Regions from separate parts of the Chitinophaga sp. YIM B06452 genome, predicted to be linked through region 2. Evidence: riboswitches for the same ligand, from Rfam matches in the RefSeq annotation. Region 2 holds a riboswitch; each other region holds the start of a gene.

Region 1 (7,929 bases), on a different contig from region 2:
ATGCATGGTGCGTTTTCAGGATCATGGCCACTTCTTCGAGAGAAGTATTGCCCGCCCTTTCGCCGATGCCGTTGATGGTGCACTCCACCTGGCGCGCGCCGTTCACAACGCCGGCAATGGTGTTGGCAGTGGCCAGACCAAGGTCGTTGTGGCAATGCACGGAAATGATCGCTTTGTCGATGTTGGACACATGATCCACCAGGTATTTGATCTTCGCGCCGTATTGTTCGGGCAGGCAGTAGCCATTGGTATCCGGGATGTTCACCACGGTAGCGCCGGCAGCGATCACTGCTTCGATCATTTGGGCGAGATATTCGTTATCCGCACGGCCGGCGTCTTCTGCATAAAATTCAATATCGTCCACAAACTTGCGGGCATATTTCACTGCTTCCACAGCGCGTTCCAGGATGGCTTCGCGGGTGGAGTTGAACTTGTATTTGATATGCATGTCCGACGAACCAATACCGGTGTGGATGCGCTTGCGTTTGGCGTATTTCAGCGCGGCCGCGGCTGCATCGATGTCCGCCGTGTTCGCGCGGGTGAGGGCGCAGATTACCGGTTCGGATACGGCTTTGGAAATTTCCACCACGCTCTGGAAATCGCCGGGACTGGAAATGGGGAACCCTGCTTCGATCACGTCTACGCCAAGGGCTTCCAGCTCTTTGGCGACAATGATCTTTTCGACGGTGGTGAGCTGGCAGCCCGGCACTTGCTCCCCGTCGCGGAGGGTAGTATCGAAAACGTATACACGATTTTTATCCATGACAATCAGTTTGTAGGTTAGTTAAGGTTTTTCAGGACTTGTGTGCCCATGGCGTCGGTGCCGAGCACAAAATCGTTGGGTGTATGTTTGTTTGCAATGTCCATCGTACGGAAACCCTGGCGCAGCGTGGCGTCTACGGCACGGATCACGCGCTGGGATTCTTCCTTGAGGCCGAATGAAATGTCCAGCAGCAGCGCTGCGCTCAGGATGGAGGCCAGCGGGTTGGCAATGCCTTTGCCGGCAATGTCGTGGGCGGAACCGTGGATGGGTTCGTAGAAACCAACGGAATCGCCTACGGAAGCGGAGGCCAGCATGCCCATGGAACCTGCGATCTGGCTGGCTTCATCGGTGAGGATGTCTCCAAACAGGTTGCCGGTCACCACTACGTCAAAACGTTTCGGGTCTTTGATGAGCTGCATCGCGGCATTGTCTATGAACATATGCTCGGTTGTTACGTCCGGGTATTCTTTTTCCAGGCTTTGCACTACTTCGCGCCACAGCCGGGAAGCTTCCAGCACATTGGCCTTATCAACGGAACAAAGTTTCTTTTTGCGGGTGCGTGCGGCCTCGAAGGCTTTGCGGGCAATGCGCTCCACTTCGTATTTGTGGTAGATCATCAGGTCTGAAGCGGAAGTACGGTCTTCGCTCCTGTTCTTTTCCCCGAAATACACATCGCCGGTGAGCTCGCGGAAAAACAGGATGTCTGCGCCCTGGAGTATCTCCGGCTTGATGCTGGACGCCTGCAGCAGGTCGTCGAACAGCTTGATGGGGCGCAGGTTGGCATACAGGCCCAGCTCTTTGCGGATCTTGAGCAGGCCTTGCTCCGGGCGCACTTTCAGCGTGGGATCGTTGTCGTATTTGGCATGACCGATAGCGCCAAAAAGGATGGCGTCGCTCTGGCGCGCTTTTTCCAGCGTACTGTCTGGCAGCGGGTCGCCGGTGGCTTCGATGGCTACGTGACCCATAATGCCTTCATCAAAAGTAAAGGTGTGCTTGTAGTTGGCAGCGATCGTCTCCAGCACTTTCTTTCCCCACGCGGTCACTTCCTGCCCGATCCCGTCTCCGGGTATAACCAATATTTTCTTCGTAACTCCCATTAGATTGTATTAGAAATTAAAAGGTCTTGTAGCTTCGTATGCGTTGATCTCCTTGCTGAGGCTGAGCAGGTAGTCGATGTCGTCGTACCCGTTCAGCAGGCAGGTCTTTTTATATGGGTTGATGTCAAATTTTTCCTGTTCGCCGGTGGCGCTGATGCGGATGAACTGCTCTTCCAGGTTCACTTCCAGCTGCGCGGCAGGATCTTTCTCCACGGCTGTGAAGATATTTTGCAGGAACCCTTCGCTTACCTGCACGGGCAGGATGAAGTTGTTGAGCGCGTTGTTCGAAAAGATGTCCGCAAAGAAGCTGCTCACCACTACTTTAAATCCATAATCGGCCAGCGACCATGCAGCATGCTCGCGGGAGGAACCACAACCGAAGTTCTTACCGGCCACAAGAATACTGCCTTTGTAAAGCGGGTTGTTCAGCACAAAATCCCTCCTGGGCGCACCCTGCCCGTCGTACCGCCAATCACGGAACAGGTTTTCGCCGAACCCTTCGCGTGTGGTCGCTTTCAGGAATCGTGCGGGAATGATCTGGTCTGTGTCTATATTCTCTATCGGTAACGGTACCACTGAAGACGACAGGTTAGCAAATTTTTTGTCCATTGTCAATAATTATATCAGTTCTCTTACGTCGGTCACATTACCGGTGATGGCGGCCGCCGCCGCGGTGAGCGGGCTGGCCAGGAAGGTGCGGGCGTTGGGCCCCTGCCTGCCTTCGAAGTTACGGTTGCTCGTGGCAATGCAGTATTTGCCCGCGGGAATCTTATCCTCGTTCATGCCCAGGCAAGCTGAACAGCCCGGCTGGCGCAGCTGGAAGCCCGCTTCTTCAAATATCTTATCTATCCCTTCTGCAATGGCCTGCGCTTCCACCTGTTTGGAACCGGGCACGATCCAGACGGTCACGTCCTCCGCCTTTTTCTTTCCCTTTACAAATTCCGCCACCATCCGCAGGTCTTCGATCCTTGAATTGGTGCAGGAACCGATGAACACGTAGTCCACCTTTTTGCCCAGCAACCGGCTGCCCGGCTGAAGGTCCATGTACTGGAGGGATTTGGAGAAGGAAGGCCGTTCTGTTTCGTCTATCTCCGCCAGTGCAGGAATATTGCGGGTTACGCCCATGCCCATACCTGGGTTGGTGCCGTAGGTGATCTGCGGTTCAATGTCTGCCGCATCAAATTCCAATACTTTGTCGAACTGCGCGTCCGCATCGGTGTGCAGCGTTTGCCAGTAAGCCACTGCCTTGTCCCAGTCCTCGCCTTTAGGCGCAAACTCGCGGCCTTTGATATAGTCGAAGGTCACCTGGTCCGGCGCAATAAGCCCGCCCCTGGCGCCCATTTCGATGCTCATGTTGCAGACGGTCATGCGCGCTTCCATGCTGAGGTTGCGGATGGTTTCCCCTGCATATTCCACGAAATAACCCGTGGCGCCTGATGCGGAGATCTGCGAAATGATATATAAAATGATGTCTTTAGACACCACTCCTTTCTTCAATTGCCCCTTCACCTCGATCTTCATCCTTTTAGGCTTGTATTGCAGGATGCACTGGGTAGCGAGCACCTGCTCCACCTCCGATGTGCCGATGCCGAAGGCTACCGCCCCGAAAGCGCCGTGGGTGGAAGTATGGCTGTCGCCGCATACGATGGTCATACCCGGCAGGGTAATGCCCAGCTCCGGCCCGATCACGTGCACGATGCCCTGGTAAGGATGGCCGAGGCCGTAAAGCTCTACGCCGAATTCGGCTGTATTTTTCGTCAGCATCTCCACCTGCTTGCGGCTCAGGGCCTCTTTGATGGGAAGGTGCTGATCTATCGTCGGTACGTTATGGTCCGGTGTGGCACGGGTCTTTCCAGGCCTGAACACGGGAATGTTGCGCCTGCGGAGCCCGTCAAAAGCCTGCGGGCTGGTCACTTCGTGAATGAAATGGGTGTTGATGTACACCGCATCCGGGAAACCCGGCTTGCTGGCTACGATATGGCTGTCCCAGATCTTGTCAAATAATGTTTTCCCCATATTTCTCCTTAAATTTGCTTTCCTTCCTATTTACACCTTCAAATCTAATTGACACATTTAAACCTCAGATCGTTAAATTTGTCATTATTACGATTCGCAAAGGCGATATATGACCATTAACTTATTGAGGATCAATAATTTACAATTCTGTAACAACGATGTCCAACACGCAGAACGATGCTTTATTCATATTAATAAAAACGCTAACAAAAGCCGAAAAAAGGAATTTCCAGCTGGCATTCAACCGGGATAACACGAAGGAGGACGTGCTTTTCATTCAATTGTTCAACGCCCTGGACAAAATGAAGGAATACGACGAGGAGCAGGTATTGAAACGGGTCCCGGACATCAAAAAACAGCAGCTGAGCAACGTAAAGGCCCACCTGTACAAACATCTTCTCACCACCTTACGGCTGTTATATAAAACAAAAGACCCGCTGATAGATCTGCGGGAGCAGCTGGACTATGCGCGGGTGCTGTACAACAAAGGACTGTATAACCAAAGCCTCAAGATACTGGCCAAAGCTAAAACCAGCGCGCGGGAGCAGGAAGAAGTGATGCTGTATTTCGAGACCGTGGAATTTGAGAAGCTGATCGAAAGCAGGCACATCACCCGCAGCCTGGACAACCGGGCGGAAGAGCTGAGCGACGAAAGCCGGATCATCAACGAGCAGCTGAACAACGTGAGCAAGCTGAGCACCCTGGCCCTGCGGATGTACGGCATGTACCTCAAGCTGGGGCACGCGCGCGACGAGAAGGATTCCATGATGCTGCGGTCTTTCTTCGAAGCCAACCTGCCGGCAGTGCAGCAGGGCAGCATGAGCTTCTACGAACGCATTTACCTTTACCAGGCTTATTGCTGGTACTATTATATTTTGCAGGATTTCGTGATGTATTACCGGTATACCCAGAAGTGGGTGGACCTGTTCACCGAATATCCCAGCCTGCGCGATACTGATGTGGACCTGTACATCAAAGCGATGCACAACCTTCTGACCGCGCATTTCCACACGATGAACCACGATAAATTCACCGAGGTGCTTACCGAAATGGAGCAGTTCATTGTCGAAAAAGAAGAAAGCATGAATGAGAACACGCGCACCTCCGCGTTCGTGTATCTCTATACCGGCAAGATCAACCGGCACTTCCTTGACGGCACTTTTTCAGAAGGGCTGCAGCTCGTGAGCGAGGTGGAATGCAAGATATCGGAGCACCAGCTAACCGTGGACCAGCACCGCGTGCTTGTATTTTATTACAAGATCGCCTGCCTTTATTTCGGCAGCGGCGATAATAATAACGCGATCGTTTACCTGAACAAGATCATTCATTTGCGGATAGGCAACCTGCGGGCAGACATACAATGTTTCGCGCGCATCCTTCACCTGATCGCGCATTACGAGCTGGAGAACTACAGCCTGGTGGAATACCTGATCAAATCTGTGTACCACTTCATTGCGAAGAACAAGGACTTAAGCCTGGTCATGGAAGAGATCCTGAAATTCCTGCGCAAGAACATGTACGCCAATCCCAAGGCTTTGCGCACCGCTTTTCGCGAGCTGAAGGGAAAGCTGGAGATCATCGCGAAGAATCCTTACGAGCGCAGGAGCTATTTGTATCTCGATATTGTGAGCTGGCTGGAAAGCAAGATAGACGGGATACCTGTGCAGGAGGTGATCAGGAAGAAGTTTATCAACAAAGTGCCGCGGATTTAGTTAATGCACATTAACAAAAAGACAACGTACGTTTAATATTGAAACGCCGTGGAAAGGTTATCCCCGGCGTTTCTTCATATAAAGAAGGGATCTTCCAATCCTTTGTGTTTCAGGGTAATTTTCGCTACACATTTTGCTTGTGCTAATACGTGCCAGATTTCCAACACATTCTGTTTTTCTATCATACCAAATACCTGCTTTTAGATGTGAATAACGTGAATTGTACGCCCCTTCTGCGATCCCAAAAAGTTCACATTCTTTATCCACATATGGGGGAAACTTACCACCTTGACGGGATAGTTTGATCATTACATTTGCAACAGTTCTTGACTTCGTTGTGCTGGCTTCAAACGTTTCTTAAACGTGGAGAATTAATAGGGAATCGTGTGGAATTCACGAGCAGACGCGCTACTGTGATCCCCTATATGCCGGATGCTTTGCAAAATGCCACTGCCCCGACAGGCGTCGGGGTGGGAAGGCTCACCCGGCAAGGGAAAGCCAGGAGACCTGCCAGAACAACGTAATTGTCAAAACCTTCGCGAAATAAGGTTATGGCGAGCCCGACCCCAGGATGTACCTCCTCTACGGATAACGCGCTCCCGTCTCCCCACGCCGCGAACCCGCATTAACTTAACTAGGGATAGTGAACCGTATAAAAAATTACTAATGAGTAACGAGAATGAGATCTTATTGAAAGACAACAAGGACAGGTTCGTGCTGCTGCCGATCAATTACCCCGCCATCTGGGAACAATACAAACGCCATGAAGCCAGCTTCTGGACCGCCGAGGAGATCGACCTCAGCGGCGACCTGGCAGACTGGGCGAAGCTGAACGATGGCGAGCGCCACTTCATTTCGCATGTGCTGGCCTTTTTTGCGGCATCAGACGGGATCGTGAACGAGAACCTGGCGGTGAACTTCATGAGCGAAGTACAGATACCAGAAGCGCGTTGTTTCTACGGCTTCCAGATCATGATGGAAAACATCCACTCCGAAACTTATGCTTTGCTGATCGATACGTATGTGAAAGACCCGGTGGAGAAAGACCGCCTCTTCCACGCCATCGACACCGTGCCTGCGGTGAAAAAGAAAGCCGAATGGGCCCTCCGCTGGATCGAGAACGGCACCTTCGCGCAGCGCCTTGTGGCATTTGCAGCGGTGGAAGGCATCTTCTTCAGCGGCAGCTTCTGCTCCATTTTCTGGCTGAAAAAACGCGGCCTCATGCCCGGCCTTACCTTCTCCAACGAGCTCATCAGCCGCGACGAAGGGCTGCACTGCGAGTTCGCCTGCCTGCTGTACAGCATGCTCAACGGCAAGCTCAGCGAAAAAGAAGTGCATGAGATCATCGGCGACGCCGTGTCTATCGAAAAAGAATTTATTACAGACGCATTGCCCGCCGCCCTCATCGGCATGAATGCGGACCTGATGAAACAATACATCGAATTTGTGGCAGACCGCTGGCTGCAGGCGCTGGGTTGCAGCAAAATGTTCAACAGCAGCAACCCCTTCGATTTCATGGAAATGATCTCGCTGCAGGGCAAAACCAACTTCTTCGAAAAACGCGTGGGCGATTACCAGAAATCCGGCGTAATGGGAAATAAAGAGGCACAGACTTTCAGCCTGGACGAAGACTTTTAGACAAAACAAGAATACACCCGACATATATTTATTCACCCAGTTAAATTCATCACACTATGTTCGTTATAAAAAGAGACGGAAGAAAGGAATCTGTCAAATTTGACAAGATCACGGCAAGAGTAGAAAAACTGTGTTACGGATTGGCGCCGGAATATGTAGATTCAATCGACGTAGCGAAGAAAGTGATCCAGGGCCTGTACGATGGCGTTACCACCACCGAGCTGGACAACCTGGCTGCGGAAACCGCCGCTTCCCTGACAACCAAACACCCGGACTATGCGCAGCTCGCTTCCCGCATCGCGGTGAGCAACCTGCATAAAAATACGATCAAGTCGTTTTCCAAAACGATGAAGAAACTCTACGAATACATCGATCCGAAAACCGGCAAACCCGCCGGCCTGCTGAGCGATGAAGTGTGGGAAGTGATCCGTCAGCATGCTGACATACTCGATTCCACCATCATCTACGACCGCGACTTCGCTTTCGATTATTTCGGTTTCAAAACGCTGGAACGCTCTTACCTGCTGAAGATCGACGGCAAGATCGCCGAACGCCCGCAGCACATGTTCATGCGCGTGGCCGTTGGTATCCACAAAGAGGATATCGACTCCGCCATCAAAACATACAACCTGATGAGCGAGCGCTGGTTTACCCACGCCACGCCCACCCTCTTCAACGCCGGTACGCCCAAACCCCAGATGAG
Region 2 (7,929 bases):
TTCAATGTGAACGAGGCGGGCGAAGGAGACGGGCTGATGAACATGCAGCGCAGGGCCTACCGTATGAACGGGCAGCTGAGCATACAGTCGCAGATCGGCAAAGGCACCGTGATCACGCTGATGTTTCCCACCACATAGGTATGTGATTGGCGGAATGCGGGCTGCAACTTACCTTTATGAAGCACTAACAATACCCCTGGATATGATCCGAATCGTGTTATACGAAGATAACACCAAGCTGCGGGAGAACTTAACCTTACTGATCGGTGGAGCACCCAACTATGTAGTATGCGGCGCATTCAGGAACTGCGATCATATTTTGCAGCAGACCAGCGAGCTGCTCCCCGACGTTATCCTGATGGACATTGATATGCCGGGAACCAATGGCATAGAGGGCCTCCGCATCGTGCGCAGCCAGCATCCTAACCTGCCTATACTCATGCTCACCGTGTTCGACGACAACCAGCACGTGTTTGAGGCCATCAAAGCAGGTGCAGACGGTTACCTCCTCAAAAAAACGCCCCCGGAAAAACTGCTGGACCATATCCAGGACGTATACAACGGCGGCGCGCCCATGACCTCTTCCATTGCGCGTCAGGTGCTGCAGCTGTTTGCCCGCCAGCCTTCAGACCGCAACGAGCTGTACAATCTCTCCGGGCGCGAAAAAGAAGTGCTGCAGTTATTGGTGAATGGGTACAGCTACAAGATGATCGCTGCTGAAATATTCATCTCTATAGACACCGTGCGCTCGCATATCAAAAAGATCTACGAAAAACTGCACGTCAATTCCAAATCAGAAGCCGTGGCGAAAGCTTTCAGGGATAAACTCGTGTAACGGGCCGCCCTGTTCCTTCCCGTTAGCCGGCGCATTTGCCGGGCGCCCTCCGCAAACCACATCCTTATGTGATTGCATACCGGTTTGAACTTCCTCAATTTTGTGTCTCCCAGGAAATTATTTCCCATAACATCACATTGTTCCCCAAAAGGGCACACCGCGCGTGTGCCCATTCTTCATTGCATGCAACACTTTTGGCCGGAAATTTGTTACCTATGCACTAAACATCCAAAAAATGATAAAGCAACTGACCCGCTTCTTAATGGTACCCATGGCAGCAATGCTGCTGTTCAGCGCCTGCGCTTCACAACAGGGCGCTTCTGCACCAACGGCCAGCGGCATGAAAAAAAGTGCGACCGGCAAGTGGACCCTGAATAACGTGAGTTACGAAGGCCTCCCTTCCACTGCCAAGATCAAAACGGTATTTTCCAACATCCCCCCGGACTGCCTGCAGGGCAGCAACTGGGTACTGCCCAGCAACGCCTATGGCTCCTACACCCTCAACGCCACCGGCGCAGGATGCCCCACCGGCACCCAGAAGATCGTTTGGAGCACCCTCAACCAGGGCGGCCAGATCATGATACAGTTCAAGGAACTGATGGACGGGGTGAAGGCCAAAAACATCACGGACGGCTACCGCGTGGAACTGCAAAGTGCGGACAATGCCTCTATGACATGGCGCGCGCCGGTATCTTATGAAGGAAAAACAGCCTACATAATATATTCATTTAGCAGGCAATAAGAAAATAATCCTGTAAACAGCAAAAGGAAAAAGCGCGGGCGGATTTTGCCCCGTTTTTTCCTTTTTTCTTATTGTATCTTTGCCCTTCGTTTTTAGAATTATTATGAAAGCATTTAACTTATTTATCAAATACCGCCTGCCCCTGGGCATCGTGCTTCTGCTGGCCGGTATTGCCCTGGGCCTGGCCTTCGGCTGGTGGGAAGCCGCTATCGTACTCGTATTGGCCGTGATCTGCATCGTCACACATTTCCTGTTCGGCCCCATGCGCCTCATACAGGAAGCCGTGGAAGCGGGCGATGTGGAAACAGCCAACCGCCTGCTGAACCAGATCAAGTTCCCCAAACTGCTTATTAAGCCCATCCGCAGCGGTTATTACATGATGCAGAGCAATATGGCCATGTACAGTCAGGACCTCGATAAAGCCGAAGCAGCCGTGAAGGCCAGCATCAAGTCCGGCAGCCCCATGAAGGAATACGAAGGCATGCAGTACTTCCAGCTGGGCACGATTGCTTACCAGAAGAACGATATCAAAACGGCGGACGCCAACCTGAAAAAAGCCGTAAGGCTGGGTCTGCCCGATAAAGAAAATACCGCCGCAGCCCTGCTCACCCTCTGCTCTATCGCCATGAGCCGCCGGGATTTTAAGACCGCGAAAGATTATTTCCGCCGCGCAAAAGCGCAAAAGCCCACAACCGACCAGATCGTGAGCCAGATCAAGGAAATGGATAAATATATCAGCCGCATGCCGGGTTGATACCTGTAAAGTAATTATACAGCAAAGGGGCTGACCGTTCATTCCGGTCAGCCCCTTTGCTATTCCGTTTATTCATATCTGTGCCAATGCCTGGGCCAGGTCGGCCTTCAGGAATGCAGGCTCTTCCAGCCCGATGTATATCCTCACCATCCGGTGCTTAGGCTCCTCCACCTGGAATCCGCCTTCAGGCAAGGCGGCGCAGGCCGGAAAAATGAGGGATTCATGCCCGCCCCAGCTCACGGCCATCAGGAAGTGCTGCAACGCATCGCAAAACCTTTCCACCTGTGCCGCGCTGTTTGCTTTCAGTTGTATCGTAAATAAACCCGCCGCGCCTTTCATTTGCCGTTGCGCCAGCTCGTATTGCGGGAAATCAGGATCGAGGGGATAGCATACTTTTTCTACCTGCGGCTGCTTTTTGAGCCACTGGCAAATGTCCTGCGCACTTTCCTGGCTGCGTTTCAACCTTATTTCCATCGTACGCAGGCCGCGCAGCAGCAGCCACGCGGAGAAGGGCGCGATCACGCTGCCTACGCTCAGGAACTCGGATACGAATATCTTCCTCAACAATTCCCTGCTGCCGGTCAGTACGCCCGCTACCGTATCGCTATGGCCGCTGATGAACTTGGTAGCGGATTGCAGGCAAAGGTCGATGCCCAGGCCGGCAGGCTGCTGGTATAAAGGCGTGCTGTAACTGTTATCGAGAATGGTAATGATGTTTTTGCTTTTCGCCAGTTTGGTGATGGCCGCAATATCCTGCAATTCGAAGGTAAAAGAATTGGGCGACTCCAGGTAAATGAGGCGGGTATTGGGTTGTATGGCCTTCTCAAAATTCTCCGTACACTTTCCGTCTACAAAAGTGGTTTGCACGCCGAAGCGGGGAAGGATGTTTTCCATGATCTGGCGGGCCCAGTTGTAGGGGTCTTTTACACAAACAATATGATCGCCCTGCTGCACCTGCGAAAGCACAGCCACGAAAATAGCCGCCGCCCCGCTGCCGAATACCAGCGCGTCTTCTGCGCCATCCAGCGCGGCCAGCTTTTGCCGGAGGATGTCTATCGTAGGATTATTGCCCCTGCTGTAAAGGAAACCTTTATACTCATCCTGCAACAGCGCCCGCATGTCCGCAACGGTATCGAATGCAAAATTGCTCGTTTGCATGATGGGCGGGGCGATGGCGTTGAAATAAAGCTCCCGGTCTTCCCCTAACTGATTGATAATATAAGATAGATCCATAGTCCAAATTAAGTGCTCTGCGTGTTCAGGATTTTTTCCGGACAACATACCGCATGAAAATGTAAATCGGCAGGCCTGCTACAAACCATACCATGCCGCCCAGCGCCTGGCCCAGGTCGGTGATAAAAATATTGACCGTTACAAAAAGATATACCGTGATAAAAAATGCCGGAATGAAGGGGTAGAGCCTCATCTTGTAAATACCCTGCCCGTCCAGGTGCGCCGTTTTTTTCCTTAACACAAAGATAGTAGCCGCGGCCGAAGCCAGCCCGATGGAATCGAACAGCATGACGTAGCGGATGATCGTGTCAAAATTGCTGAGGAAATACAATAACCCGACCACCAATGCAGCGAATACTGTCAATGCCACTTCCTGTACCTGCGTTTTGCTGTTCACCCGCTTGAAGATGCCCGGCAGCACGCCGTCTTCCGCCATGGCGTAATACATTCTCGGGTTAGACATCAGGTTGACGTTCGCGTATCCCAGCACAGAGAGGAACAGCAGCACACTCGTGATCCTGAATCCATATTCCCCGAAAAAAGCTCCTGCCATACGTGCCGCCAGTGCGTCGGTAGTTTTCAGCTGCTCGAAGCCGATCACTTTCACGTACGCGTAATTCACTGTGATATAAAGCAGCAGGATGATGCCGATGCCCAGCATGATGGACTTCGGCATGTTCTTCGCCGGCTCTCTTACATCGCTGCCGAAATTGATCGTTTGCTGGTAGCCGCCGTAAGTAAAAAAGACCGGCACCAGCGCTGCGCCGAAGATATATGCCCAGCCGTGAGGCGCAGCCACAGCCGCTGCCGTTTGACGCGGCGCTATGTTGTTGCTGAATGCGGCCAGGCACAGCAGCAATACCAGCGTGATCTTAAAGACGGTCAGTACATTCTGCCAGCTGGCGCTCATGCGGATGCCCGATAAATTGATCAGGTACAATATCAGTACAGCCCCGATGGCGATGGCCTTCCGGCCGCCTTCATGCTGGATGGTTTCGGGGAGCAGCACAGGACCGATATATTCGGCGCCTACGATACAAACGGCGGCGATGGATGCGGCGTTGGATATCAGGAGCGTCCAGTTGATCATAAAAGAATAAGCGGGGTGGAAGCCGTAAGACAGCACTTTATAGAACCCGCCCGCCACGGGGTAGCGGCTGCCTATTTCCGCATAAGTGAGCGCCCCGCAAAGGGTTACCAATCCTCCCAATACCCAGACCATAAAAAACAGCGACGGGGTGCCGGTTTCCCGGGCTACGCTCACCGGCGTCCTGAAAATACCCATCCCTATTACCAGCCCTACCACGATCATGGTGAGGTCGAACGGGCCCAGCTTTGGTTTAATGCTCATAACTACAAGATAACCGATTAACTGCTTATTTACATAAAATATCCGTAGGTTTGCCCCCGGTAAACGGTTGCCCCTGATCTTGATCGGGCATTAATAGGGAATCCGGTGTAAATCCGGAGCTATCCCCGTAGCTGTAAACCCGCCGCCTGCATCCCATGCAGCGCGATGTTTTCCGGGATCCTCCAGCCACTGTTCCGATAAATATTGGAGCGGGAAGGTACCTCCGGGAAGCGGGCAAGCCAGAAGACCTGCCGCATTACCTTCCATTCCCTGCTTCGGGTGAAAGCAGAGAGCATGTTGCACTTATTCAACCTATAGACGTACATGAAAAAGAAAAGCTCAATGCTTACTTTCGGCTTGCTGGCTATATGCTATGCAGCTTCCGCGCAAGATTCCGCGCAGGTTTCCCAACTGAACACCTTTGTAGTGACCGCTACCAAGTTCGCCAAAAAACAAAGCGAAACCGGTAAAGTGCTCACCGTGATCACCAGCCAGCAGCTTGCCCAGAGCGCAGGCCGCACGGTGGCCGATGTATTGAACGAACAGGCCGGCATCGTGATCAACGGCGCGGGCTCTAATCCCGGCAAGAACAGGGAATTGTATTTCCGCGGCGCCACCAGCCAGTACACGCCCATTCTCATGGACGGCATTCCCGTAGCGGACGCCACCGGCCTCACCGGCAGCGCCATCGACCTGCGGCTGCTGCCTGTAGACATGGTAGAGCGCATCGAGATACTGCGCGGCACACAAAGCACCATGTATGGGGCAGACGCTATTGCCGGCGTAGTGAACATTATTACCAAAAAAGGCGGAGACAAACCTGTGAGCGCTTACGGCGACCTCGTATGGGGAAGCAACCGGAGCCTGAAAGGCTCGCTGGGCCTGCGCGGGCAGCAGGATAACGTGGATTACAACGTGAATTTCACGCACTACGAAACCGACGGCATCTCCGAAGCCGCCGCGCCTGACACGCTGAAAGATCCTCAATTCGACCGCGACGGCATCAAACAGAACGCGTTTATGGCCAACGTGGGCATACAGGCAACAGAGCACCTGAAGCTGCGCCCCTTCCTCTTTTACAGCGATTACAAAAGCCTCTACGACGGCGGCCCCTTTGTGGATGCGCTGAAGAATAACAACAAGTCCAACCTGATCCATACCGGCATCCGCGGGGATTATGACCTCAATGGCAAAGGACAGGTACACGGCAATTTCGCCTATCAGAAAATAACCCGCCGCGACGAGAGCGCCTGGGGCGTTACTGACCTCGACGGCCGCAGCTACTTCGGCGAGTTGTATGGCAACTACGATATCACCGACTGGTTCCAGGCGCTGGCAGGCGTGGAATACCGCAAGTCTGAGATGTTCGACACTACTTTCCGCAACCCCTACGGCATCCGCGACCAGTACAATACCAGTCCTTATGCAGCCCTCTTTATCAGGAACCTGCACGGTTTCAGCCTTGAGCTGGGCGGACGGTATACCATGCATTCCAAATACGGCAACAACTTTACGTACACGATCAATCCATCGTACCTGGTATCGGACAAGTTGAAGATCTTCGCCAGCATTGCATCCGGCTTTAAAGCGCCTACGCTCACCGCGCTGTACAGCATCTGGGGCAGCGAAGACCTGAAGCCTGAACATGCTACCAGCTACGAAGCCGGCGCCCAGGCCTTTTTGCTGAACGATAAGCTCAACCTGCGCGCAGTGGTATTTAAACGCGATATGAAAGACGTGATCGCTTTCATCCCCGCTACCAACAAATACGTGAACTTCAACCAGCAGCACGATAAAGGTCTCGAAGTGGAAGCGGCCATCCAGCCTGCGAAAGGGCTGAACGTACGGCTGACTTACGCTTATGTAGACGGCAAAGTGACCACCCAGAACGTTCCCGGTAAAGACACGACCTACAACAACCTGGTGCGCCGCCCCAACCATACCGGCACGCTGAATATAGGCTACCAGGTTACCAAACACCTGTTCGTCAGCAGCACCCTCAGGCATACCGGCAGCCGCTACGACCAGTACTACCCGCCTTTCCCGCAGCCGATGGAGGTTGTGCAGCTGGAAGCTTACACTTTGCTGGATGCGTATGTTGAATACCGTTTTTCGCCGAAGGCTAATATTTTCTTCAACGCAAACAATATCACCAATAACAAAAAATACTGGGAAATTTACGGCTATTCCGTGCTGGGCTTCAACATGGCCGCCGGCGTATCCTTTTCACTGTAATCTTTAAATTCACAACAGATGTCTATCAGGAACCTACAGCCCCGCTTCTTCGTTCTGCTGCTGTTCATCATTGTGGCAGGCGTGCTGCGCATCACAGCCGCAGGCAATATCACGCCCTTCTCCAACTTTTCGCCCGTAGGCGCCATGGCACTGTTTGGCGGCGCATGTTTTGCGGACAAATGGAAAGGATATGTATTCCCCCTGCTCACGCTTTTCCTCAGCGATGTGATCATGATGCAAACGGTATACAAAGCCTATTCCAACGGCTTCATGTTCAGCGGCTGGTACTGGATCTACATCGGTTTTGCCGCCAGCGTGCTGATCGGGCAGCTCGTGATCAAAAAGATCAGCGTCGGCAACATTGTGCTGGCCAGTGTACTGGCAGCCGTTGTGCACTGGCTGTTTGCTGATTTCGGTACGTTCATGAGCGAGTTCAATATGGACATTACCACCGGCAAACCTTTCACCCGCGATCTTTCCGGGCTCATCAGGTGCTACACCCTGGGGCTGCCGTTCCTGAAGAACACGCTGCTGAGCAATCTTATATTCAGCGGCATTTTCTTCGGGCTGTTCGCCTACATGGAGAAAAAGATACCGGCGCTGGCTGTACGTTAAAATATCATCCGGGGCTGGCTGCATGGCCGGCCCTTCTTCTTATCCTCTTAAACTGCTTACCATGATCGCTTCCTCATTCCTCCCTGCCGCCACCCAGATGATCTACGACATGGGCCTCCAGCACCTGCTGCAGGGCATTACCTTTGAGTGCCCCGCCGTTGCGC
Region 3 (7,929 bases), 930 kb from region 2:
ATCTCAGGTTCTATTTCCCTGTAATATTTTTCCTTAATGCCGTTCTTCGAAACAAGATCCACATGACGCTTCAATCTCTTTTCAAGGAATTCAGCAAGATCGATAAATTCAATGCCTACCGGACCGCTAAAGTCTACAATAATGTCTATATCACTGGATGGCCGGAAATCATCACGTACAACAGAGCCGAACAAGCCAATCAGGTTGACGTGATATTTTTCAACCAGTTCTGGCTTTAATTCAAAAAGAACTTTTTTTATGGAGTTCAGTTGTGTCATGACACAAATATAGACAATCCCGTTTTAATATGCTCACCGCTCCGAAATCCCAGGCCGGCCCGGCAGATAATACTCGCAACGGTACACCAGGAATTTCCGCACCAGCCGCTCCCCTCTTTTTACTTCGATAGGACGCAGCGGGTACACATTCCGGAAATACCTGCGCAGCGAATCCGCAAAGCGTTTTTCGGACACCTCATTTCCAATACGCGGAATGGAATTGATGAACAACGCATTCTTCCCCTGCAACGCCGCCAGCCGTGTACCCACGTAATCGAATTGCAGCGCGGGCTTGCGGATGATATTCTGGCCATACACCATTTCTTCCAAATAAAAATTCAACACTGCGCTGGTCTTGTAATCATCGGCGGAAAAGATAAAGTCTGCCGGGTAAGCGCGTTTCAGCGCCATCACAGCCCCGGCCATGCGGCCCCAGCCCACCCACACATCGTCTGACCGTACGGGAACAGGATACCAGCGCAACTCAATGGCCAATGCAACATGTATCACCACCGCCCACGCCTGTTGCCACCTGATCATCCTGTGTGAAAAATACCGGCTGACCCATATCACGCCGGTGATGTAGGCCGGCATCATCCAGTTCAGCTTCACCCAGTAGATAAAAGAAATGGAAAGGAAAGCAAGGAATATGGGCAGGAAAAAACATAGGAGAAACAACGTATGATCCTGCACCGTCCATAGTTTCGCTTTGTATTTCCGAATGATCTTATACAAGATCCATAGCAGCGAAAAGAATAACACCGGCGCCAGGATCGCCGCCTGGTGAGCCAGTACGCCCAGGAAATCAGTAACGCTGAATGCAATGCCCCGCGCTCTGCCGGTGGACTGGAACCTGAATGATGCAAAATCATGCTGCACATTCCACCACAACACAGGAGCGGAAGCCACCACCATCAACACCAGCGACAGCCAGGGCCAGGCCGTTCCCAGCCACTTACGGTGTGTGGCAGACAATGCCAGGTACAACAAAAGCCCCGCGGGAAGGAACACCGCCGTGTATTTACTGTCAAAGGCCAAACCCATCATAACGCCCGCCAGCAGCCAGTAAACTTTTTTCTCCAGGAAGACAGCCTTGTAGAGGCAAAGCAGGCTCACCGTCCAGCAGAGCATCAGCGGCACATCAGGCGTAGATACAAGGGACAGGATAGTGATCATGAGCGTGGAACTGAACAGCAGCAAGGCGTTGGAAGCCTTGACACGGCTGAGGAACCGCAACGACAGCCGGTAAAAAAAGGCGAGGGTAAGCAACGTAACAACCGTATCCGCCAGCTTTACGGCGTATACTTTTTTTCCAAGCACAGTTGTGAAGATCTTCAGCACCCATGCAATGCCAGGCGGATGATCATAATAAGATGCAGCGGGGTGCTCGGTGTAAAAGGTGTAATACGCATCCTGCGGCATCAGTCCCATTAAACCAATAAAAGCCAGTCTTAACAGCAGGATGAACAAGGCAGACAATACCAGCCACCGGTTTTCAGTGTAAGCAGTATGCAGGTCATCCCGGAAACTTTTTATCTTCATATCCGGATGTAAGCAATAAACAGTTGTCTCGACAAGTTGATATATCCGGAATCGTGCCGGAATTTCAGCCTATTTTCCTTCCTTCAACGCATAACCTGTTATTTTTCATATATTTATTAAGGCACCAACAACAACTTTAACATCGCTGTAACAGTCCCGAAAACATGAAAAGATACCTGCCCCTCATTTTACTGTTATGCCTGGTAAAACTGGCCATACATATGGCCGGGAATCACAATTATGATTTCATGCGCGACGAGCTGTTGCACCTGAGCGCGGGTCATCATCCCGCCTGGGGTTATTACGAGTTCCCGCCTTTCATTGGCTGGGTGGCGCGGGTTTCCATTTTCCTGTTCGGCCATTCGCTTGTTGGCATGCGGCTTCTCGCGACCCTGGCGGGAGTGGTTATCGTTGCGCTATGCTGCCTGATGGCGCTGGAAATGGGCGGAAAGAAGTGGGCTGTTTTTCTCGCGGGCGTTTGCGCGCTGGCGTTCCTGCCTTATTACCGCAATCATTTTTTGTTTCAGCCCGTTGCTTTCGACCAGCTTTTCTGGGCATTGGGTTTTTATTTCGTGCTGCGCTATGTGAACACGGGGCGTAATGTATATCTCGTGTACACCGGTATCACGGCGGGCTTCGGGCTGATGAACAAATATACTTTCGTGATATGGATCGCCGGCATTTTACCCGCGCTGCTATTTCATGATAAAGCGCGGGTGTACCGCAACAAGTGGTTATACATCGGCGGCGGCATCGCTTTGCTGATCTTCCTGCCCAATATCATCTGGCAATACCGGCATGGGATCCCTTTCCTGTTGCATTTGCAGCAGCTCAGCAAAACGCAGCTGGAGAAGAACAGCGTGTTCGAATTCGTGATAATGCAGGCGTTGTCTCCTTTTACATTGATGATGAGCCTCGGCGGTTTGTATTTCGTGATGCGGAGGCCACAGTGGCGCTTCCTGGGAATTGCTTTCCTGCTGATGTTCGTATTGATGTGGGCGCTGCGCTCGAAGTCTTACTATTTCTTTGCGGCTTACCCGCCTATGTTTGCCGCGGGCGCCGTTTGGCTTGAAAGGCTTACCAGCACGCGGCCGCGCTGGAATATTGCCGTTGCCGCAGTGATGATGGGCTTCGCTCTTCTTGCGCTGCCCTTGCTGATCCCTGTTCTTCCCATCGAAAAATTTGTAAGATACGCCCGCATCAAACCCAATAACGAAGGTCGTTACGAGCTCACCAGCGATTATGCGGATATGTTCGGATGGCGCGAACAAGTACAGGTGGCAGACAGCATCTACAACACACTCTCTCCCCAAGACCGGGAGAAATGTATCTTCTGGGCAGAGAACTACGGCGAAGCCGGCGCCATCCGCATCATCGGCAACCGTGAGCCGGTATGCCGCCACGGCAGCTTCTGGACCTGGGGCCCCGGGCCCTTGCCCGGCGAAGTGGCCATCAGCATAGGTAATGAAGCCGAAGATGTAGAGATGATCTATGAAGAACATCAGCTCATCAAAGTTCTCAAACATCCCTACGCGATCGGTGAGGAAAATAATATCCCGGTATACCTCTGCCGCAAGCCGAAAATAAAGCTAAAAGACATCTGGCCTTCATTGGAGAAGGAGGTGTTTGAATAACTCGGCTCTTTTTCTATTTTGCGGCCTTTAACAACAATAAGTACTTTTAATTTGTTTATAGCTCAAAACCTGACCCTTATGGAAATTAAATCATCCACGAAGTATTTTGCAGAATTGGTTGGCACCTTTGCCCTTGTATTATTTGGCTGCGGCGCGGCGGTTGTATCCGGCGTTTCGACGGCAGGCCCTGCCGGGATAGGCCTCCTGGGTATCTCATTCGCTTTCGGGCTTGCGGTGCTGGTGATGTGTTACGCCATCGGCGGCATTTCCGGCTGCCACATCAACCCCGCTATTACCATCGCCATGCTGGTGGCCGGTAAGATCAAAGGCAGTGAAGCGCTGGGTTACATCATTGCACAGATCATCGGTGCGGTGATCGGCGCGGCCGTATTGTATTGCATACAAAGTGGCCTGAGCGGCTGGACGCCCGGCGAATGGGCGTTAGGCTCCAATGGATGGGGTGAAGGTTATGGCGCGGGCTACAACACCACTTCCGCATTCATTGCCGAAGCAGTGCTCACGTTCCTTTTCCTCTTCGTGATCTTCGGCAGCACCGGTAAATGGGGCAACGGCGCCATGGCCGGTATGGCTATCGGGTTAACGCTCACCCTCATTCACCTGGTAGCGATTCCTATCACCGGCACTTCCGTGAACCCCGCAAGGAGCTTCGGCCCTGCGCTTTTCGCCGGCGGCAAGGCCATGGCACAGCTATGGCTTTTCGTGGTGGCGCCCATCGTGGGAGGCATCGCAGCTGCGCTCGTATGGCGCGCGCTGGAGAAAAAATAAAGCGTACTTGTTGTATAGCACCGGGCCTGGTACAAATTTGTACCAGGCCCGGTGCTTTTTGGTCTATACAGGCACGTTAGAACTGGTCCTTTCTCTCGCTGCGCGGGCAGCGGCCACCATGTTTTCAAGGGCGGCCTTTGTTTCAGGCCACTTGCGGGTTTTGAGCCCGCAGTCCGGGTTCACCCAGAGGTTGCGTAACGGCAGCAGCTCCGCAGCTTTTTGCAGCAGCTGCACCATTTCCTCCACGCCGGGCACCCGCGGTGAATGAATGTCATATACTCCCGGGCCGATCTCGTTCGGGTACTTAAACCCTGCAAATGCTTCCAGCAGCTCCATCTGCGACCGCGATGTTTCGATCGTGATCACGTCGGCGTCCATTGCCGCGATATGCGCGATGATGTCGTTGAATTCGCTGTAACACATATGCGTATGCACCTGCGTATCGTCCCTCACGCCGCAAACCGCTACCCTGAAGGCTTTCACAGCCCATTCCAGGTATGCGTCCCGGTCTGCTTTCCGCAAAGGCAAACCCTCCCGGATGGCAGGCTCATCAACCTGGATGATGCCGATGCCTGCTTTTTCCAGGGCCACGGCCTCATCACGGATGGCCAGGGCTATCTGGTTCGTGGTAACGGAGCGCGGCTGGTCGTTGCGCACGAACGACCATTGCAGGATGGTCACAGGCCCGGTGAGCATGGCTTTCATGGGTAGTGCAGTACACGACTGCGCGAACTTCGTCCAGCGGAGGGTCATGTCTGCAGGGCGGCTCACATCGCCATAGATCACGGGCGGTTTTACACAACGGCTGCCATAGCTCTGCACCCAGCCGTTTTGGGTGAAAACAAACCCATCCAGCATTTCACCAAAATACTCCACCATATCGTTCCGCTCAAACTCGCCATGAACGAGCACATCCAATCCCAGCTCTTCCTGCAGCCTGATGGCATTGATGGTAGCCTGCTCCAGCGCTGCTTCATATTGTTCCGCAGGAAGATCCCCTTTCCGCCATTGTGCGCGCAGCTGGCGGATATCGTCCGTTTGCGGGAAGGAGCCGATGGTGGTGGTGGGGAACAGCGGCAGGTTGAAACGTGCTGTTTGCAGTTGCTGCCTGGTGCTGAAGGGGCTTTGCCTGCGGGCGTCATCGTCTGTAATAGCCGCCGTACGGGCTTTTACAGCCGGTTTGTGAATCCTTGCGGAAGCGCTCTTTTCCGCGATGGCTGTGCGGTTCAGTTCCAGCAGGCTGTTGTTGCCGTGGAAAATGGCGTCCAGCGCGGTTACTTCTTCCAGTTTCTGCTTCGCAAATGCCATCCAGGACCTCATTTCCGCGTCCAGGCCTGTTTCCAGGTCAAGGTCGGCAGGCGTATGAAGCAAAGAGCAGGAAGGCGCTATCATTACGCGGTCTTCGCCGAGCGCATCTACGGCTTTTCGTATATGCGGAAGCGATATATCGTAATTATTCTTCCAGATGTTGCGGCCGTCTACCAGGCCCAGCGATAAAGAAGTTTTGGGAGGAAGCAGCGGCAGCAGCTCATCCAGTTGCTGCGGCGCCCTTACGAGGTCCAGGTGAAGGCAGCAGACGGGCAGGCCGGCAGCCAGCTCCGCATTGCCGCGCAGGCCTTCGAAGTAAGTGGCCACCATCAGCTTGAGGTCTTTGCATTGTTTGCGGATCTCGGCATAAGCGTAGCGGTAAGCGTTTTGTTCTGCTTCACTAATGTCCATGGCCAGGAAAGGCTCGTCCAGCTGCACCCATTCCGCGCCCTGCGCCTGCAACTTTTGCAGCACGCTGATATAAACGGGCAGCAGGTTATGCAGCAGTTCAATGCGGTGGAAGCCGCTTTCTTTTTCCTTTCCCAATAAAAGATAAGATACCGGGCCAATGAGCACCGGCTTGGGCGTGGCTTCCAGCGTATGCCGCGCAGCGTCGAAGGCGTTGAACACCTTGTTGCTCAGCAGGCGGAACTGCTGGTCTTTTTTGAATTCCGGTACGATGTAGTGGTAATTGGTGTCGAACCACTTGGTCATTTCCATGGCGGTAATATCCAGCCCATGCTGCTGGTAGCCGCGCGCCATGGCGAAATAAAGGTCGATCTCGGCATTCTCTGCCACCTCCGTTACCACGGGCGCATAACGGTCTGGCACTGCGCCGAGCAGCAGGGTCATGTCCAGCACCTGGTCGTAGAAGCTGAAATCGTTGCAGGGCACGAGGTTCATGCCGGCGGCCTGCTGCAGCTGCCAGTGTTCTTCCTGCAGGCGTTTGGCGGCGAGGAACAGTTCGCTGCGGCCAATGCGGCCCTGCCAGTAATGCTCACAGGCTTTTTTGAGCTGTCTTTGGGCTCCCATGCGCGGGTAGCCGAGGTTGTGTTTAAGCATACGCATAAAACTTTTTGGTTAAAACATTAATGTGCATTAATGCTCCTTACAGTTTCCGGTATGCTTTCAGGATTGTGTAGAAGATAAGGAATGAAAAGGCACGACGGGCCATGCCCATCCGTTCCCGACTACTGCTTCAAATCGCGAAAGCATTTGTCTTACACAGCGGGGCAAGTATCCTGGCTCGTAACATCATTACCGTTCTTCTCACCCCGTTCAGGTCGGGGGCAATGAACATCGGTGGCAATGATTCAGGTGCGTTACTTACAGTTGCGCGACAGCCCGTGATTTACACACGGTTCCTTATTAAAAGCGGCTTTCGCCGCCTACCGCGCTGTGGAAAGAATGAATAAAAGTAAAGAACTCGGGGTCAAAGATAGGAAGGTGCCCGGTCATTTCCTACTAACACGCCGGCGAACGTTAATACGCATTAACCAAAAACGATTTTGGCACAGTATATGCAAATGTCCCTTTGTACCATTTAACCGTATACTCCCTGACACCTGTGGCCTGGCCATTGAAAGAACAAGTAGTATACCTGTATACGCGTCTCAAATTAATCAAGCATCCATTTTAGCAGCATAAGGTAACGCCGGAATCCCGGCCAGAAGAGCTATGTCCTTCATGCTGCATGGAACAACCATGTTTTTGTATATGAAAAGGATTTTGGTAATTGTGGATGATCTGCTGATGATTCATGTGATAGAATTGATCATACAGAAAGAGGGATACGACGCAGACCTTGCCTATAACGGAAAAGAAGCTACTCTTTTGCTTAACTCGCATGAGTATGAACTTGTCATCGCGGATTTCAAGCTGCCATTCCCGCACCTGCAGGAACTGGCGGATGCCCTGCGCCTGAAAAAAGCACGTAAATCCTTCCCCATCCTGGCTATTATCCCGGCAGCATTCTTAACCGGCAGCGTTGGCGGCTGGTTCGGTATCGACGCGGATGAAACTGTAATCCGGCCTTTCTGCCCATTCGAGTTAACCGTCACGATCAAACGCCTTTTGGCGCGTTGATTGTTGGCAGGCCTGGTTTTCCGGGCCTGCGTTTTTTCATTTTTTAGCGATCTTCGCCATATGGACCCTTTTTCCGTTTCTGTCAACGGCCAGCTTTACGAAGTAACGCCCTACGTAAAAGGCTATACCGTTTCCTTCCACATCGATGCGCCGGGAAGCCGCATTTCTTTTGAGCTGGATGAAGAAGACAACCTTCGCGCCATTACCAGCGGCGAGCCCGTGGATGCCGCGCTGGTAGAGCAACTCGCCGCTGCGATCGTACAGCACTTTGGCTGAAATGCCAAAATTTTTAGCTA

The links. Region 2 has a riboswitch for cobalamin ahead of R3I13_RS03830 (TonB-dependent receptor). Riboswitches for the same ligand answer to the same signal wherever they lie in the genome.
Region 1: linked by a shared signal. The riboswitch ahead of R3I13_RS20660 (ribonucleoside-diphosphate reductase small subunit) and the one ahead of R3I13_RS03830 (TonB-dependent receptor) in region 2 are both predicted to bind cobalamin.
Region 3: linked by a shared signal. The riboswitch ahead of metE (5-methyltetrahydropteroyltriglutamate--homocysteine S-methyltransferase) and the one ahead of R3I13_RS03830 (TonB-dependent receptor) in region 2 are both predicted to bind cobalamin.

Annotation. Positions count from the first base shown of each region.
Region 1 is NZ_JAWLKY010000004.1:170,051-177,979, reverse strand. It holds gene R3I13_RS20685 (2-isopropylmalate synthase) at 1-763, opposite strand, end outside; gene leuB (3-isopropylmalate dehydrogenase) at 781-1,860, opposite strand; gene leuD (3-isopropylmalate dehydratase small subunit) at 1,870-2,469, opposite strand; gene leuC (3-isopropylmalate dehydratase large subunit) at 2,479-3,876, opposite strand; gene R3I13_RS20665 (hypothetical protein) at 4,035-5,588, shown strand; cobalamin riboswitch at 5,913-6,118, shown strand; gene R3I13_RS20660 (ribonucleoside-diphosphate reductase small subunit) at 6,255-7,226, shown strand; gene R3I13_RS20655 (ribonucleoside-diphosphate reductase subunit alpha) at 7,283-7,929, shown strand, end outside.
Region 2 is NZ_JAWLKY010000001.1:1,021,646-1,029,574, forward strand. It holds gene R3I13_RS03800 (ATP-binding protein) at 1-138, shown strand, start outside; gene R3I13_RS03805 (response regulator transcription factor) at 203-835, shown strand; gene R3I13_RS03810 (hypothetical protein) at 1,071-1,577, shown strand; gene R3I13_RS03815 (hypothetical protein) at 1,681-2,331, shown strand; gene R3I13_RS03820 (PLP-dependent aspartate aminotransferase family protein) at 2,404-3,564, opposite strand; gene R3I13_RS03825 (amino acid permease) at 3,590-4,915, opposite strand; cobalamin riboswitch at 4,963-5,186, shown strand; gene R3I13_RS03830 (TonB-dependent receptor) at 5,240-7,150, shown strand; gene R3I13_RS03835 (DUF6580 family putative transport protein) at 7,169-7,765, shown strand; gene R3I13_RS03840 (ABC transporter substrate-binding protein) at 7,827-7,929, shown strand, end outside.
Region 3 is NZ_JAWLKY010000001.1:1,953,307-1,961,235, reverse strand. It holds gene R3I13_RS07860 (nucleotidyltransferase family protein) at 1-278, opposite strand, end outside; gene R3I13_RS07855 (glycosyltransferase family 39 protein) at 312-1,820, opposite strand; gene R3I13_RS07850 (glycosyltransferase family 39 protein) at 1,985-3,454, shown strand; gene aqpZ (aquaporin Z) at 3,533-4,240, shown strand; gene metE (5-methyltetrahydropteroyltriglutamate--homocysteine S-methyltransferase) at 4,304-6,616, opposite strand; cobalamin riboswitch at 6,762-6,959, opposite strand; gene R3I13_RS07835 (response regulator) at 7,265-7,633, shown strand; gene R3I13_RS07830 (hypothetical protein) at 7,694-7,909, shown strand.